2 linked regions of the Candidatus Finniella inopinata genome follow. The protein of the gene in region 2 interacts with the protein of the main gene of each other region in a pairwise test. Links are inferred from orthologs where the notes say so. Each region holds a gene or a part of one and is shown on either strand. Other genes may lie near its edges. The genes, in order: EQU50_RS04000 and def.

Region 1 (8,547 bases), on a different replicon or contig from region 2:
ACGGCAAGAGGAACTGGAAGAAAAATTTCAGCAAGTTAGCGATATAAAACTGATTTTAAATGATTTGTTTTACCTGATTACCTTAAACCCTGATCTTTTTGTTGTCTTGGGTGTGGGGGCAAATTCTTCTGGCATGGGTCCAGACGGTCCATCTTTCTTATTGCCACCTACGTTTGATCAACTGATCAAAAAGTGTAAAAAAAGCAGTCTGGTCGCAGTCAATATTGACGATTTTAAAAAAAGCCTTTCAGCATGATGGAATTTTTAAAAGTGACGATAATACAAAGTCAAAACGGGAAGAAAAAGTTAGATGAAGATGTTCCTGTGTTTACTCTGCCTCTTGGTTCATACCAAGAATTGGGGGGCTTTTACCAAAGATTGATCACACAAATTTGGTCCTTTCAGCAAGAGATTAGGGAAAAGAAGGCCTTGAAAGAAAAGAAATCAATTTTTAGTTGTTTTTGAACGCAGACAGTTTTCTAACGCTGCACTGCGCGAGACCGGGCATGTCCTTGTAAATTTGTCGATTAAATAGCGAAGCCCCATATATTTGATATCACTTAGTAAAAATACATGATATTAACCAATAATTAATTTTTATATGTAATATTTAATATGCATGTTATTAATTAATGGAGTTATTATTATGGTTTTTTATAAAACAGGACTGGCGCTGGCGCTATTGTTAGCTTCTACGTCCGTTTCTTTTGCAAGTGTGGAGAAAGAAGCAGATGCATCCCAACAGGCTGCGGCCCCTTTCCACAGATATAATTTAGTTCGGGATGAAGAAAGGCCTCAAACCCTAGCGAAGCTTGCAAACCTTTCAACTTTGAAAAAAACGCAAACGTTTCTTGAATCTCTCAGGGCATCAACTCCGCCAGCTTCTTACGACATGCGCAGTGTCTTGATCAACCCTGCGTCTAAACCACCTGTTACTCAGAATGACATCGATACCTCAATTTACCCTGTCTACGATCAAGGTGGCCTTGGATCTTGTACAGCCCAAGTTGCAGCAGGAGTTTTGCAATACAGACAACTCTTAGACCAGTCATTAAACAGCACAGCACGCCCTTCTTATCCTGTGCCTTCTAAGCTGTTTATCTATTACAATACAAGAAGCGCTGCTGGTGATAGTGTAAATCAGGACACAGGTGCCTCTGTGAGTGATGTTGCGTTGGCCGTAACCAATTTGGGTGCACCGCCTGAGACCCTTTGGCCCTATAGCGACAGTGCGACTGCTAAAATAAACTTTACAATGAAACCAACCGATGCTTGTTACAGTAAGGCATTGGAGAATGTGGCTCGCGGCACCAGCGCTGTTAGCATTCCTCGTGGTTCCAATGTGGTGAAGACCTTTCAAGAATTATTGTCTAATAATTGCCCAATTTTGATTGGTGTAGCGATCTATTCCTCTTTTGAATCGGCTGAAGCAACAAAAACTGGCAAAGTCCCTATACCCAACACTTCTAAAGAAACACTTTTCGGAGGGCACTGCTTAATGGTGGTTGGTTACAATGACAAGTACGCACCTGGCACATTCACTGTCCGAAACTCTTGGGGGAGTTCTTACACGGTTGGAGATGAACGCAGACCTATTGGTAATAACGGATATTATTATATACCTTATGACTATATCGCAAACCCCAATTTAGCCTTTGACTTCTGGACGATTACTGCGTATTCCGGCGAAAATCGAATAGTGATTCCGGTCTAAACCGAACGGCAATTCCGGCTCAATTCGAATGGTGATTCTGGTCTAATCCGAACGGCAATTCCGGCTCAAATCGAACAGTGATTCTGGTTTAAATCGAATAACGATTCCAAGACGAAGCGATGGCCTTTGACCTCCTGTATCAAGGAGACCTTTGGTTATAAAACGCGTTTTATGAACGCTGTATCCTTTTTTTGTTCAACAAAACATGAAAGGAACAGCCCATGTCACGGAGTCACATATCAATGAGAAAGATCAGAGAAATCTTACGTTTACGGTACAGCTGTGGATGTAGTTACCAGGAGATAGCCAAGAGCATTGGCATTAGCGCGAGTACGGCGGTTGAAGGCGTCAAGAGGGCAAAAGCAGTTAACTTAAGCTGGCCTGTGCCCGACAATCTAGGCGACGAAGAGTTGGAGATCAAGCTGTATCCGCCTGCTCAAAAAATCAATAAAGAACAACGGGGAGAGATTGATTGCATTTATATTCATAAAGAACTCAAGTGCAAGCATGTTACGTTACAATTATTATGGAGTGAGTATAAAGAAAAGTACCCCCAAGGGATTAGCTACAGCCAGTTCTGCGACGTTTACCGAGGATGGCGTAATTCAACACTTGATGTCTGGATGCACCAGACCCACAAAGCAGGAGAGAGACTTTTTGTGGATTATGCCGGTCAAACGATGTCCGTTGTAACGGATACGTCGACAGGGGAAGTCGGTGAAGCACAGATTTTTGTAGCTGCGCTTGGTGCGTCCAGTTTTACCTACGTGGAGGCCACATGGACCCAAACGCTTGCAGACTGGATCAAGTCTCACGTGAATGCGTTTGAATATTATGGTGGCTGTCCAGAGATTGTTGTGCCAGACAATTTAAAGAGTGGGGTCCATAAGGCGCATCTTTACGAACCTGATATCAACCCAACCTATCAAGATATGGCCTCTTATTACGGCGTCGCAATTATTCCAACAAGGTCAAGAAGTCCGAAGGATAAAGCTAAAGTTGAGAATGCAGTCCAACAAGTCGAGAGACAAATTCTGGCCAAGCTTCGTAACCGTACCTTTTTTAGCTTGAGCGAGTTAAACCAAGCTATTCAGCCACTTTTGGATGTCTTAAACCGACGTCCTTTCCAAAAACTGCCAGGATCCCGTTTAAGCCACTTTCAAGACCTTGAGAAACAGGCATTAAAATCCCTTCCAACAACTCGGTATGAGTACGCCGAGTGGAAAAAAGTTAAAGCCGGCTTCAACTACCATATTGAGTTAGACAAGCATTTTTACAGTGTTCCCTATGCCTTGGCAAAGGAATCTCTCTATGTTCGCTATGGACCGACGATTGTTGAAATTTTTTGTCAGAATAAATGTGTCGCGACCCATGTCAGAAGTTATGGTGCCAACGGATATACGACAAATACTCTGCACATGCCAAAAGCTCATCAAGCACAGGTGGAATGGACACCCGAACGAATTGTTTCTTGGGCCAAGAAAACGGGGGAAGCAACGGCAAAATTGATAGAAGTCATCATGGCTTCACGCGCCCATCCTCAACAGGGGTTTCGCACGTGTCTTGGGATTTTAAGGCTCGGCAAGAGTTACGGTGAAGACCGTTTAGAGCTGGCTTGTAAAAGGGCTTTAGAGATAGGAGGCCACAGTTACAAAAATGTTGAATCTATTTTGAAGAACAAGATGGATCAACAGTCTTTATCCTCGTCCTCAGAAGTCAATAGCCTCTCTGATTCTCACGAATATATTCGTGGCCAAAAATACTTTAAATAATCTAAAAAAGGAGACCCTTTCATGTTACTGAATCCAATTGTTTACAACCTTCAAAAACTTCGTCTTCATTCTATGGCAAAAGCCTTTAAAGAACAGCTGGAGCAACCAACCATAACGCAGCTGAGCTTTGAAGAACGTCTTGGCTTGTTGGTTGATACAGAAGTCATCGCCCGGGAAAACAGGCAATTACAGGCACGCTTGCGCAGTGCCAAACTACAGCAGACGGCCTGCCTTGAAGATATTGACCATTCATGTCAGCGTAACCTAGACAAATCTTTGTTGGCCACACTTTCTCAATGCCAATGGGTTGCTTCTCATCATAATATTTTGATTGTTGGGCCGTGTGGCACGGGGAAAACATTCTTGGCTTGTGCTCTGGCCCACAAGGCTTGCCTTCAAGGTTATAAAGTTCATTACTGCCGCCTCAGTCGCTTGCTTAGCGAATTGCAGCTTGGAAAGGGGGATGGGAGTTATGGAAAAAGAATGAGTGAACTTGCTAAAACGGAGGTTTTAATTTTAGATGATTTTGGATTGTCTATTCTGACAGATGAGCAACGCCGTGACTTATTGGAGGTTTTGGATGACCGACATGATAAACGCTCTACGATTGTCACCAGTCAGATTCCTGTCAAACTCTGGCACGAAACCATAGGAAATGAGACGTTAGCGGATGCTATCCTCGATAGGTTGGTTCATAATTCTTATAGGCTTGAAATTAAAGGGGAATCTATGAGAAAAGTGAGGAGTAAAGAAAAGGATCAGGAAAACACCAAACAAAAAAACATCGAGGGTCCTTTGCATGACACAACGGAAATCACAAACAATGAAGGGGTGAAAAAATGAGATAAAATCGGAGAGTTCGCTTCTCTTTGATTCGTATTCGAATTAAACCAGAATCCGCGTTCGGATAAAACCGGATTCACCGTTCGAATTAAACCGGAACGGCCATTCGGATAAAACCAGAATTGCCGTTCGAATTAAACCGGAACGGCCATTCGGATAAAACCAGAATTGCCGTTCGAATTCGCCGGAATACGCACGATTACAAAAGTTGGGTCCGTTGCAAAAGGGACCATTAAATTTTCCGTGAGTGCCACTACAATTTTTGGTCAGAATGTTTACGTTTCTGGAAATATCCCTCAATTGGGATCTTGGAACTTATCCCAAGCATTGTTACTTTCCCCCGATGCTTATCCAACCTGGAAGGGGACCATCACTGCACCGTTAGGCACGACAGTAAGTTACAAATATGTGAGAATGTATGGTCCCGTTACCAAATTAGCGCAGCCTGAAGGGCTTAAAGCTGCAAGGGTTCAATGGCTTGACGGACCGAATTTGTCTGTTACCCCTTCCGCCAGTGAAAATCCAGTTTCTTATAACTGGAAGTGATGCAAATTATGACTTGAAAAGGGGGGCTTGTTGAACGGCTCCCCTTCGCCAAAATCAAATTATTGAATTAAGAATAATTCTTTTTTTATGTGATTTAAAATTTCCAATATTAGTAAACGATTAAGGTTACATATCTATAATAAAAATGTGAAGTTAATTTTTTATTTATAGGGGTTATTATAATGATTCTTTCGAAAACAAGTATGACGCTGGCGTTATTGCTGGTTTCTACTTCCATTTCTTTTGCAAGTGTGGAGCATGAAACAGCTGCTTCGCATAAAACATCCATTCATGGTCATAAGTATAATTTGGTTCGTGATAAAGATCGCCCTCACATACTGGCGGCTCTGTCAAATCACCCTGCTGCTGAAAAAGGGAAGACAGTCATGGCGGCTTTTAAAAGTGCGCCTGCAACACTTCCAACCTCTTGGGATATTCGAACCGCTATTCCAAATGCTGCCACATGTTTTACCCCCTATGACCAAGGGCAACTTGGGTCTTGTACGGCCAATGCAGCCGCCGGGGCTTTGCATTACAAAAATCTTTTGGCACAGGCACAGGCATCAATAAAGGGTACCACCACTCCCTCTTATCCCACCCCTTCGCGTATGTTTATTTATTACAACGAGAGAAGTGCGGATGGTGGTGGAGTAACCCAGGACGTAGGCGCTTCCATAGCTGACAGCATCTTGGCTATATCAAATTATGGGGCACCTTCTGAATCGGGAAAGACGCCTCCTTTCGGGTCTGCTTGGCCCTACAGCGACATTACAAGTGGTAAAAATCCACCCTTTACCGTTAAACCGTCCGATTTGTGTTACAGCGCAGCACTTGCCGACATGGATCTTGATACAGGTGTTGCCAGCATTGCCCAAGATGACAATGTTGTGACCAACTTTAAAAAAGCATTAATTGCAAATAATCCTGTTCTTATTGGTATCGACGTCTATGATTCTTTTGAATCTGACGCGGTTGCTGCAACAGGTATTGTACCTATGCCTGACACCAGCATAGAGGACATCTTGGGCGGTCACGGGCTAATGGTTGTTGGATACAATACGAATCCGAAAGCACCCAACACCTTTACAGTCAGAAACTCGTGGGGAACAGGCTGGGGGGACAAAGGTTATTGTTATATACCCTATGACTATTTCACGCTTGAAAATGGGTTAGCCTCTGATTTTTGGTCTGTTGGTAAGGTTGGCGCTAAAAAGGCAACGCCTGTTAAGTTTTCAGTTAAAACGACGACTAGTTATGGCCAGAATGTTTATGTATCGGGTAACACTCCAGAATTGGGTTGTTGGGATACCGCTCAAGCAATGCTTTTATCTTCACAAAACTACCCAACCTGGACTGGCAGCGTTACTGTGCCATCAGGCCAGACAATACAGTACAAGTATATCAAAAAGAATGGTAATAAAGTCCAATGGCTTGGCGGGGAAAACTTGTCCCATAATCACTCAGCGACGAATGAGAACTTAGCTTCCTTTACCTGGATGTAATGTGCAGGGTTACAAATAATCTTTAACATACCCTTCTTGGTAATTTTTCGGGAATTTGATGGCAGAGGTTTTTTACAAAGACTAGGCGAGAAAGCCGCGAATAGTGATTCTATTTAAGGCTTTTGAGCCGCCGTTTATGTAAAAAAGATCAAACAGAAAAACCCGGTAAAGAATCGAGAAGCGGTATCAGCCGTTCAGCAATCTGGACGGCATTTAAGGCTGCGCCCTTTCGGATATTATCGGCGACAATCCAAAGGGATAAGCCATGCTCAACCGTTTTATCCTGGCGGATACGGCTGATGTAAACGTCGTCATCGCCGGCGCATTCGATGGGTGTGGTGAATTGATAGTCTTCAGGATTGTCGACGACACGAACGCCTGGAAATTGGCTCAATTTTTGACGGGCCTTGGCAACAGACACAGGCCCTTCAAATTCAATGGTCGCCGCCACAGCATGCCCCACAAAAACGGGAACCCGCACACAAGTTGCTGTCACCTGAATAGGAGCATCCATAATTTTTTGCGTCTCAACGGCCATTTTCCATTCTTCTTTTGTGTAGCCATCGTCCCTGAACACATCAATCTGGGGAATGACATTAAAAGCAATGGGTCTGGTGAAACAATTATTTTCAAGGGCATCGTTTACCAACACGCCCCTGGTCTGGTGAAACAATTCATCCATGGCTTCTTTTCCGGCCCCTGAAACGGACTGATACGTGGAGACAACGACCCGCTTGATGGGTGACAAATCATGCAGGGGTTTTAAAGCCATAACCAACTGAATGGTTGAACAGTTGGGGTTTGCCACAATGCGGCGTTTGGTAAAATCTTTCAAAGCATCCGCGTTAATCTCTGGTACAACCAAAGGAACATCGGCATCCATGCGAAAGTGCGATGTGTTGTCAATCACCACGCACCCTGCTGCTGCAGCCTTTGGGGCATATTCCGCCGATACTTTGCCGCCCGGTGAAAACAACGCCAAGTGGTAACCAGAAAAATCAAAATGAGTTAACGACTTAACGACCAAGATATGCTTTTCCCCATAGGAAATCTGTTGCCCTTTTGACTTTTCAGAGGCAACCGCTGTGATGTTTTCGGCTGGAAATCCATGCTCTTCTAATATACTCAGCATAGCCCGACCCACATTTCCTGTGGCCCCAACAACGGCAATTTTCACGTTTTGTTTTTTCATGATTTTCTTGCTATAACCTTCAGCCCATTCATATAAGGCTGCAACGCATCAGGAACAGCAATACTGCCATCAGATTGTTGATAGTTTTCCATAACCGCAACCAAGGCACGCCCAACAGCAACACCTGATCCATTGAGGGTGTGGACAAACTGGGTTTTGCCATCCCCATCAACGGGGCGATAGCGCGTGTTCATGCGGCGCGCCTGAAAGGTGTTGCACCGTGAACAGCTGGAGATTTCCCGGTATGTATTTTGGCTTGGCAACCAAACTTCTAAGTCATAAGTTTTTTCCGATTGAAAACCAATGTCGCCGGTGCATAAGCTGAGGACCTTATAGGCCAATCCCAATCGTTGCAACACAGTTTCAGCGGCACCTGTCATGCGTTCATGTTCGGCCACAGCCTGTTCGGGGGTTGTGATGCTGACAAGCTCAACTTTGCTAAACTGGTGTTGGCGAATCATGCCGCGTGTGTCACGCCCTGCCGCCCCAGCCTCTGCTCGAAAGCACGGGGTATAGGCTGTATACCGCAAAGGTAAATCCGCCTCGGCCAAAATCTCACCCGACACCAGGTTGGTCAACGCCACCTCGGCCGTTGGTATTAACCAATGACCGGTGTTGGTTTGAAACTGGTCATCTCGAAATTTGGGCAATTGACCGGTTCCAAACATCACCGATTCATTCACCATCAGCGGCACGTAAGCTTCTTTGTAACCAAATTCACGCGTGTGAATATCCAACATAAATTGTGCCAGGGCGCGTTCCAGGCGAACCAAATCGCCGTATAACACCACAAAACGCGAACCTGAAAGCTTAATGGCCCTTTCGAAATCCATTAAGCCCAAGGCAACGCCCAAGTCATCGTGGGCTTTGGGCGTAAAATCAAAGCTTGGTAAATTCCCCCACCGGCGAATTTCCAAATTGTCCGCCTCGTCCGCACCATCAGGGCAATCGTCAGCTGGCAAATTTGGTATTTCGGAC
Region 2 (8,464 bases):
AGTTGATTATGGATGATGACGGGCCAGGCATTTCCCCACAAGAGCGGGAAAACGTCTTTCGGCCTTTTTATCGCCTTGATTCGGCGCGCAACTTGGACCAAGGGGGTGTGGGGCTTGGTCTGAGCATTGCGCGTGATGCGATTCGCAGTCATGGGGGACAGATTTACCTTAGATCATCGCCCCTTGGTGGTACACGCGTGGTTATTCAACTTCCTTTATAGAGATTGATGGCGAGGAAGATGACGACACTGTCATTGGATTTTCTAACACATACTGTAAGGCTGCTCTATCTTTTGCGGCTTGTGCTTGCTGCTCCATACCAAGTTTTCCATAAGCTTCAGCGGCCTGGTTCCAAAGGCCCCAAGATGGGTTTTTTTGGTTGGCTGCAACAGTTGCAAGTTGTTCGAAACCTGAGGCTGCTTTGATGAGGAATTCTCTAGCTTTATCCTTCTGGTTCGCTTTTTCAAGAGCCTGGGCTGCTATTTCCAAATTAGGGGGGCTTTGTAGGACGTGTTGATTAGCTATAAATACTTCTGCAATTTTTTGATAATCTACTGGTGCTTGATCACCCATTCCAAGCTCTTCGTAAGTTCTGACAATCATGAACAGCGAATGAATAGGAATATTCTGAGTTGTTGAAGGGGTTAAACTAATAATCTTCCTATACATTCTCTTTGCGTCGCTATTTTTTCCAGCACTTGTATAAGCTTTAGCTGCTGCCCGAAAATCTATCAAATTAGGCCTGGTTTGACCTGTTGTATATAGAAAGGGTGTGGTGATTTCTTCAGCATAACTCAGATAACACGACACAGAGAAACCATTGTTTATTGATTTGTTTTTCTCATTCGCAGTCAGTTTCGAAGCCATTTCAAACGCCTCCGCTGCTTGTTGCCAGTAATATTCATTGTCGATTGTTTTTTTTGCGTATTCTAGATATTGGTTGCCTGCCAGGTGATATGCATCACTTGCCATTTCTGCTCGTTCTGATCCTTCATAATGGCGTGCGGCGAACAAAAGGTCCCCTGGGATTTTTGCACTAAGGGCTCTGCTCTTATAACTCCAGATAGCAATATTCGTGGCTATTGTAGACCACTCTTGACGCTCTGCATGTCTTTGCAAAATTTTGTAAACCAACTTGATGGCTTCATCATATTGTTTTGTAAGGTAGAGCGCCCATCCTACAGTTAACAACACTGGGGTGGTGCTTTGGTCAGGGGGGGTGCCTAGTTTTGCCAGAGTTTGTTGAAAACTCTCAAGATGAAATACGTCAACAAAACGATTGATTCCGTCTTTTTGTTCTACAATTAAATCAAAATCACAAAGGAACTGCGCAGGGCTATCTTTCAAAAAGTTATGCAGATCCTCCCAAAGAATTGGTTCCTTTTTTTCGAGTTTTGACACTAGAAAACCGCTGCTTCTTTTGCTTGCAAGAGACATCATATCTGGTTTGATGTCTGATGAAGCGGCATATGTAAGGCCCTGCAAGATCAACGTTAAGGACAATATTTTTACTATGGAATGCATGTATACTTTTTCCTCTGAAATGCTTGTTTTGGTTATGAATTTAGACTCGTACTGATATGTGTTAAAAACAGCTGCGTATAAAAGTATGAGACAATATCGATCTAAGTTCCATATGCAAAAAAGGCTTTTAAGGATAAAGCCGGAAGCTCTGATCCTGCCTTTTTTAATTATATTGGCATATGATCTATTGTTGTTGAAACGTGTTAGTTATTTTAGCTTTATTTTCTTAAATTTTTTTATCAAATAAAAAAAAGGTCTTTTGATATAAATTAAGGTGGATTTTTTCTTAAAGAAGCAATAAAGATAAAGGGTGTGATCAAGCTAAATATCATTGGTCAATTAAAATTTTTTATAATAAAATTTTACCCAACGACTTTAGGTTCCCCCAACGCTTTTTTGTAAAAGGATTATTGCTAGCTATGAACGGACATAAATCAAATACTCATGAACTTGACCTTAGACCACGCATTTCAGTTATAGGTGTTGGTGGAGCGGGGGGGAACGCTGTTAATAATATGATCCGGGCTAAGCTGGAGGGGGTGGAGTTTGTCGTCGCAAACACAGATGCGCAATCCATGGACCAGTCGTTGGTTATGCCTGAAAAACGTATTCAATTGGGACTGCATATTACCCAAGGTTTGGGCGCAGGATCTAAGCCAGATGTAGGACGTGCGTCCGCTGAAGAATCTTTAGACGAGGTTCTGGGGCATTTGCGGGGTAGCAACATGGTCTTTATCACGGCTGGCATGGGGGGTGGCACCGGAACAGGGGCAGCGCCCGTGATTGCCCGTGCTGTCAGAGAAAGTGGGATCTTGACTGTGGGTGTGGTCACAAAGCCTTTCAATTTTGAAGGGACACACCGTACCAGAATGGCTGAAAAAGGCATTGAAGAATTACAACAATACGTCGATACCCTGATCATTATTCCCAACCAAAATTTATTCCGGGTTGCCAACGAACACACAACGTTTGCTCAAGCCTTTGAAATGGCTGATAACGTTTTATGCTCTGGCGTTAGAAACGTGACCGATTTGATGATGCGACCTGGTCTTATCAATCTGGACTTCGCTGATATCAGAGCGGTTATGGCTGAAATGGGCAAGGCGATGATGGGTACTGGTGAGGCCGAGGGTGATCGCCGTGCGGTCGAGGCTGCTGACATATCGATTGATAATCCATTGCTTGATGATGTCTCGATGAAGGGCGCCAAGGGTGTTTTGATCAACATCACCGGTGGCTATGACATGACGTTGTACGAAGTTGATGAGGCTGCGAACCGGGTGCGCGAGAACGCCGACCCTGAAGCGAACATTATTTTTGGTTCCACCTTTGATGAAAAATTAAATGGGCGTATTCGTGTTTCTGTGGTTGCCACAGGCATTGGATCAAGTTTGGCTCAGCAAGCAGCGTGGAGAAATGCCGCCGCTGAGCAGATGTCTTCGTCTGCCTATATGGCAAAAGGACCAACGGTTAATGCTGCGCCTGCAGAGTCCTTGCAAAATGCAAGGCATGCTGTTTCGGCCGAACTAGATTTAGCAGCTTCACAAGAGGCACCTGCTCCAGCGGCTCCGTTAGGAACCAACCAGCAAGGCTACTATTCATCTCCAGCACCGTCTACAGCTCCTTTGGATATTCCCTCATACCAACAACAATCCCCTGGGTATGCTGAGCCATCGCCTAAGGTTGAGAGGAAACGATCTCCCTCTTTGTTTGAAAGGTTCACAGGGGTTGGACGTCAGCGTTCTCAAGAGGCTTCTATGGCTGAACAGACTTCAAAGGCACAACCTTCCGAAGATGACAGGGATCATGACGTTTTGGATATTCCAGCCTTTTTACGTCGGGGGAATCAGTAAGCACTCATGGCTCGTTTGACTGTTCTTACCGTCCCTGATGCTCGTTTGCGAGTGAAAGCTGTACCCATCTTGGGTGTGGATGACAACATTCGGCAGCTTATGGATGATATGCTAGAGACCATGTATGCTGAGGATGGGGCGGGGCTTGCTGCAACGCAGGTCGGAATTAATAAACGCGTGGTCGTGTTGGATTTGGAAGACCATGCGCCAGGCCTTGGTCCCTTAAAAATCGCCAACCCGGAAATAGTTTGGCGATCGGAAGACGTCCAAAAAAACTGGGAGGCTTGTTTGTCAGTACCAGGCCAAAGTGCACAGGTAGAGCGGCATACGGCCATTCGTTTGAAGTATCTGGATGAAAATAATACGACTCAGGAAAAAGACTTTGTCGATTGGGTCTCAGTTTGTTTACAACACGAAATTGATCATTTGCAAGGTGTTTTATATGTTGATCACCTATCGGCGTTAAGGCGAAATTTGTTAATTGAGAAGGCCAAGAAATTCAAGGCTTCTTAGTTATTTTATTGGCGAACCGTGCGTAAGTATTTTGAATTAATTTCAACTTTTATGGATTGCCAGGATTGTTTGCATAGGGATAATGTGTGAATTGGCCTCGTGCAAAATATGACGTTAGTTTGGTAAAAATTCATGAACAATTACAGAAGTGTTAAAGAATATAACCAGTCAATTCAAAAAAAACTTTCGGAAATTGCAAAACCCCTTGAAGACAATCTTTCTATTCGGTTTTTGACATACAGGCGTTTTTATAACGATGGGAATCTTCTTTATTTGTTTAATCACGAACAGTGGATGGATTATGTTCTTGGTTCATCAAATTGGGTCAGTTCAAGTTTTAAAAAGAAAATAAAACTGACAACGGAACAAGCCTTAATCGACAATGTATGGAGTGAAAAAGTTGATCATGAAGACCCTATTTTAGGTTCCCTTTATGCCCATGACATTTGGCATGGTATTTCCGTCTATATCAAACACAATAGTTATATTGAAAGCTTTGCATTTGCGGGGACGCGTGCCACCCCCCAGGTTCTTGATATTTACAGCAATCATCATTACGTTCTTGATCACTTCAGAAAGTACTTCTACGTCCAGGCCAAACCTTTGATTGATGGCTATGATCGTAAGTTACTGATTCCCTTTTCTTTAGAAGAAATGATGGCCCCTTCAGACCTTAATAAAAAAATTGAAAAGTTTATGCAAGAAACTTCCTTGAATCAGATTCCTTTATTTCTGGGGGGGGAAAGATATTGTGCTTTCCAAAAGGGAAATGGATTGTCTGGTGGGGTGTGTCTATGGCGAACGGCCAAGCAGATCGCCAGACGCTTAGGCATTTCTTTTAAAACTGTCGAAACCCATCTGGAACACGCTAAACAAAAAACGGATTGTCAGTCAAAAAGCGATATGATTAAAGTCGTCATGCAAAACAACGATTTTCGGTATCTTGTTGGAAAGACATAACCGCATCGTCATACCGCCGCAAGAAAGTTACGGATAAAAATCCAATGACGGTTGTGATGAAAATATAGACGCCAGGTGCCACCAAGCTTCCCCACGACTTTGCTAAATATATACAAATAAGGGGAGTCGTTCCGCCTAAGATGGCTTGCCCCAGTGTAATTCCAAAGGCAACCCCTGTGTAACGATATTTTGGTGGGAAAAGGCGTGTGAACAGACCGGAAATAGGGGCCACAAAGGCAACACCCAAAGTCGAAAATAAAACTTGAAAAATAAGCGTTCCGTAAAACGTTGTGGCTTTGTCCAGCATGAAGAACAAGGGGAAAACTAGAAACAAGATGCAAAGACTCGTTTTCTGCATGAAATTTTGCAGGTCAAAGCGGTCAGAAATATACCCCATAACGGGCGACAACAGAACCCAATATAAAAAGATCAGCGTATTGACCATTAAACTTTCATGCAATGTCAAACCAATTTTATTGATGTACACATCGTTCAAATACAGGGTTGATACGTACAGCAATGAATGGCCACATCCGCCAACACCAAGGGCGCACAAAATATTCCATGGGTCCTGCTTCAAAACAGTCCTAAGGGGGCTATGACATTGCGTCTTCGATTGTTCTATCTGTTTAAAGACGGGAGTTTCCTGCATACGGCGTCTTATAAAGTATGCGCCTAACGTGGCAAGGGCACCTATCAGAAAGGGAAGACGCCATCCCCATGCGGGCATAAACCATGCGATACAAAAACTACCCAACGCTGTACCGAAAACGGCCCCCAAAATACCAAAGGCACAAACAAAACTTGCCGAGAACCCAACCCGGTTTGCAGGCACATGTTCCCCAATGTAAACGCCCACGCCCCCAAATTCACCGCCAACGCAAAGGCCCTGGGCAAGGCGGCAGGCAAAAATAATGACGGAGGCGGCTATGCCAATTTCTGCGTAAGTTGGCAGCAGACCCATGATTGTCGTTGGAATGATGGTTAGCCCAACAGACAATAAGAAAGCTTTTTTACGGCCATAACGATCACCATAAGATCCAAATAAAATGCCGCCTAAAGGGCGCATAAAATAGCCGGCTGCAAACGTGCCAAAACTTGCAAGCATGGCTACATCTTTATTACCTGTTGGGAAGTAATGAATGCTCATGACAGTAGCAAGACATCCATACAAAGCAACGTCATAGCGTTCAATTAAGTGTCCAAGAAGACTGCTTGCGATAGACTTTCGGTCGACGGTAACCATATAAATCCGACTGTGATGGTGAATAAAGTGGGAGTAGAAAAGATTTACTTTCCTCCGTCTAGTTGATTTTTTGAATATTTTCTTAGAAAATTTCCGTTGGTTGGTAAAAATTTTTACTTGAAAGGGGTATAATCCAACATAAAACCTTATCCATTGGGGATATCTATGACTAAAAAACATCGTTTTAAGGTTGATAAACTCACCCGCGACAAGATGCCAGATATTATGCGAAGTCTGAATATTGACGGGCTTGTGCGTATTATGGATGCGGATGAATATCTGATGCGCCTGCAAGACAAATTGCTGGAGGAGGCCAAGGAGGTCATTGCGGCCAAAACCCCTGATGAATACGTTGAGGAATTAGCTGATGTGTTAGAAGTCATGCACGCCCTGGCGAATCGACTGGGTCTATCATATGAACAAATTGAAGAAAAACGCCAGGAAAAGAAACGGGAAAAAGGCGGATTCGAAGGTCGCGTCTATGTTGCGTATGGTGACGTCGCTGCTGATAATGAAAACATCCGTTACTATCGGGATAGGTCTGAGGATTATCCCGAGATTGTGTAATGTTTACTGACGGTACCATGAAATTCTAAAGTGCCATTTTCGTTTTTCATGGTGTATTGGTCCTGATATATCAGAAAGGCCACCCATGCTCATACAACGATCGACACTTATGAACCGCATTAAAGAAGCCTTTCGTGTGAATAGGATTGTTTGTTTGTAGGGCCACGTCAGTGCGGAAAAACGACCCTTGCCAGAGAATTATGGGCATTGTCGGGCAAACGACCTCAAGACCCAGGGTGTTTTGACCTTGAGAAACCCTTGGATATTGAACTGCTTGATGCCCCCGAACTATCACTTCGACCTCTTTCAGGTCTTATTATCATTGATGAGATTCAAAGACGGCCCAACCTCTTTCCTTTTTTACGTTATTTGCATGATGAAGCCTTAGATCAACAAATCCTGATTCTTGGAAGTGCATCTCGTGAACTTATTCATCAAGCGTCTGAATCACTTGCCGGGCGGATTTCATTTATAGAAAACACCCCTTTTTCATTAGATGAAACTCCCGACCAAACTCAGTTGTGGGTAAAGGGGGGATTCCCAAAAAGTTATATTCTCGATGATGTCGCAAGTTACCAATGGCGCGGAGACTATATTCGAACTTATGTCGAACATGATCTGGGAACATTTGGGCTTTCGTTCAATCCGGATATCTTAAGAAAAATGTGGTACATGCTGGCTCATTACCATGGCCAAATGTTTAATGGTTCAGAGCTTGCACAGGCACTAGGAATTTCTCAACCAACTGTTAAGAAGTACTTGTCTTACTTACATGCAACTTTCATGATTAGAACTTTGAATCCATGGTTTGCCAACATTAAAAAGCGACAGGTCAAATATCCTAAAATCTACTTCCGTGATTCAGGTCTTTTGCACATAGTCCTTGGTATCCACACCCAACAAGATCTGGTGCATCATCCAAAAGTTGGCGCATCATGGGAAGGTTTCGCCTTAGAAGCAATATGCCGCCTGTATCGTACGGACCCAGAAGACTGTTTTTTTTTGGCCAGTCATAACCAGGCAAAGCTTGATTTAATCATATTCAAAGATGGAAAAAAAGGGGGTTCGAATTTAAGTATGCAGACGCTCCAAAAATTACGGCCTCTATGCGCAGTGCGCTTGATGACTTGGAACTTGATGAGTTGACGGTTGTCTATCCGGGATCGCGTGATTATGCGTTGTCTGATCGGATCAAAGTCCGCGGACTTTTAGGCTGTGCTGTTTCTTCATATTGAAGTGATTCTCAGCTTACCATGAAATTCTAAAGCGCCATTTTCGTTTTTCATGGTAATATACCCAATTCAAACCATTTCCCCTGTTTTTCTGCTTGATCTTTTTCCGATAAACGGCGGCGAAAAAGCCTTAAATAGAATGACTATTCCAGGCTTTTTCGCCTTGTTTGTTGAAAAATCTCTGCCATAAAAATCCCGAAAAATGAGCTGAATTGGGTGTAGTCAATCATTCCTTATCATAGGGTGTAAACCCAAACTCTTAAGAAAAAAGCTTAACGATCCGTTCAACTGATTCTACTGCGGCTTCCATCCTGCTAAAAACAGTGTCAATTGTGTAATCCTTGAAGGGCCCCTGTACGACATAGGTCGTTGAAAAACTGTTTGCGGAATGAATAGTCATCGTTAAATGATAAGCATCATTTCCACACTGATGGCTGTGGGTTAACTGAAAGGGAAAATCTGACACATCATTAAGGCTGAATTCATGCAATAAACTGTGATCGCTTTTATGAATATATAACCTTGATATTTCAACTGAGAAAAATTGTTTTTGATAGCAGGTCTGTTCT

The links.
Region 1: the proteins of def (region 2) and EQU50_RS04000 interact in binary tests that used the Escherichia coli proteins (3 or more experiments, as listed by UniProt). The link is inferred for Candidatus Finniella inopinata from one-to-one orthologs.

What each region holds. Positions count from the first base shown.
Region 1 is NZ_SCFB01000005.1:73,491-82,037, forward strand. What follows is about bases 5,548-8,547. They hold EQU50_RS04000 (aspartate-semialdehyde dehydrogenase), read right to left. Parts: upstream 7,570-8,547; coding sequence 6,526-7,569; downstream 5,548-6,525. Other genes in these bases: EQU50_RS03995 (carbohydrate-binding module family 20 domain-containing protein), read left to right, coding at 5,548-6,377; serS (serine--tRNA ligase), read right to left, coding at 7,566-8,547. Also shown: EQU50_RS03965 (hypothetical protein), read left to right, coding at 1-256; EQU50_RS03970 (hypothetical protein), read left to right, coding at 253-465; EQU50_RS03975 (C1 family peptidase), read left to right, coding at 647-1,714; istA (IS21 family transposase), read left to right, coding at 1,957-3,486; IS21-like element helper ATPase IstB, read left to right, coding at 3,508-4,329; EQU50_RS03990 (carbohydrate-binding module family 20 domain-containing protein), read left to right, coding at 4,498-4,875; more of EQU50_RS03995, read left to right, coding at 5,058-5,547.
Region 2 is NZ_SCFB01000002.1:45,450-53,913, reverse strand. Bases 2,220-5,136 are described here. They hold def (peptide deformylase), read left to right. Parts: upstream 2,220-3,383; coding sequence 3,384-3,890; downstream 3,891-5,136. Other genes in these bases: EQU50_RS01070 (MFS transporter), read right to left, coding at 4,807-5,136; EQU50_RS01075 (helix-turn-helix transcriptional regulator), read left to right, coding at 4,023-4,850; ftsZ (cell division protein FtsZ), read left to right, coding at 2,220-3,377. Outside these bases: EQU50_RS01095 (ATP-binding protein), read left to right, coding at 1-221; EQU50_RS01090 (tetratricopeptide repeat protein), read right to left, coding at 202-1,524; more of ftsZ, read left to right, coding at 1,944-2,219; more of EQU50_RS01070, read right to left, coding at 5,137-6,096; EQU50_RS01065 (nucleoside triphosphate pyrophosphohydrolase), read left to right, coding at 6,262-6,663; EQU50_RS01055 (DUF6314 family protein), read right to left, coding at 8,155-8,464. UniProt on the Escherichia coli protein: Removes the formyl group from the N-terminal Met of newly synthesized proteins. Requires at least a dipeptide for an efficient rate of reaction. N-terminal L-methionine is a prerequisite for activity but the enzyme has broad specificity at other positions.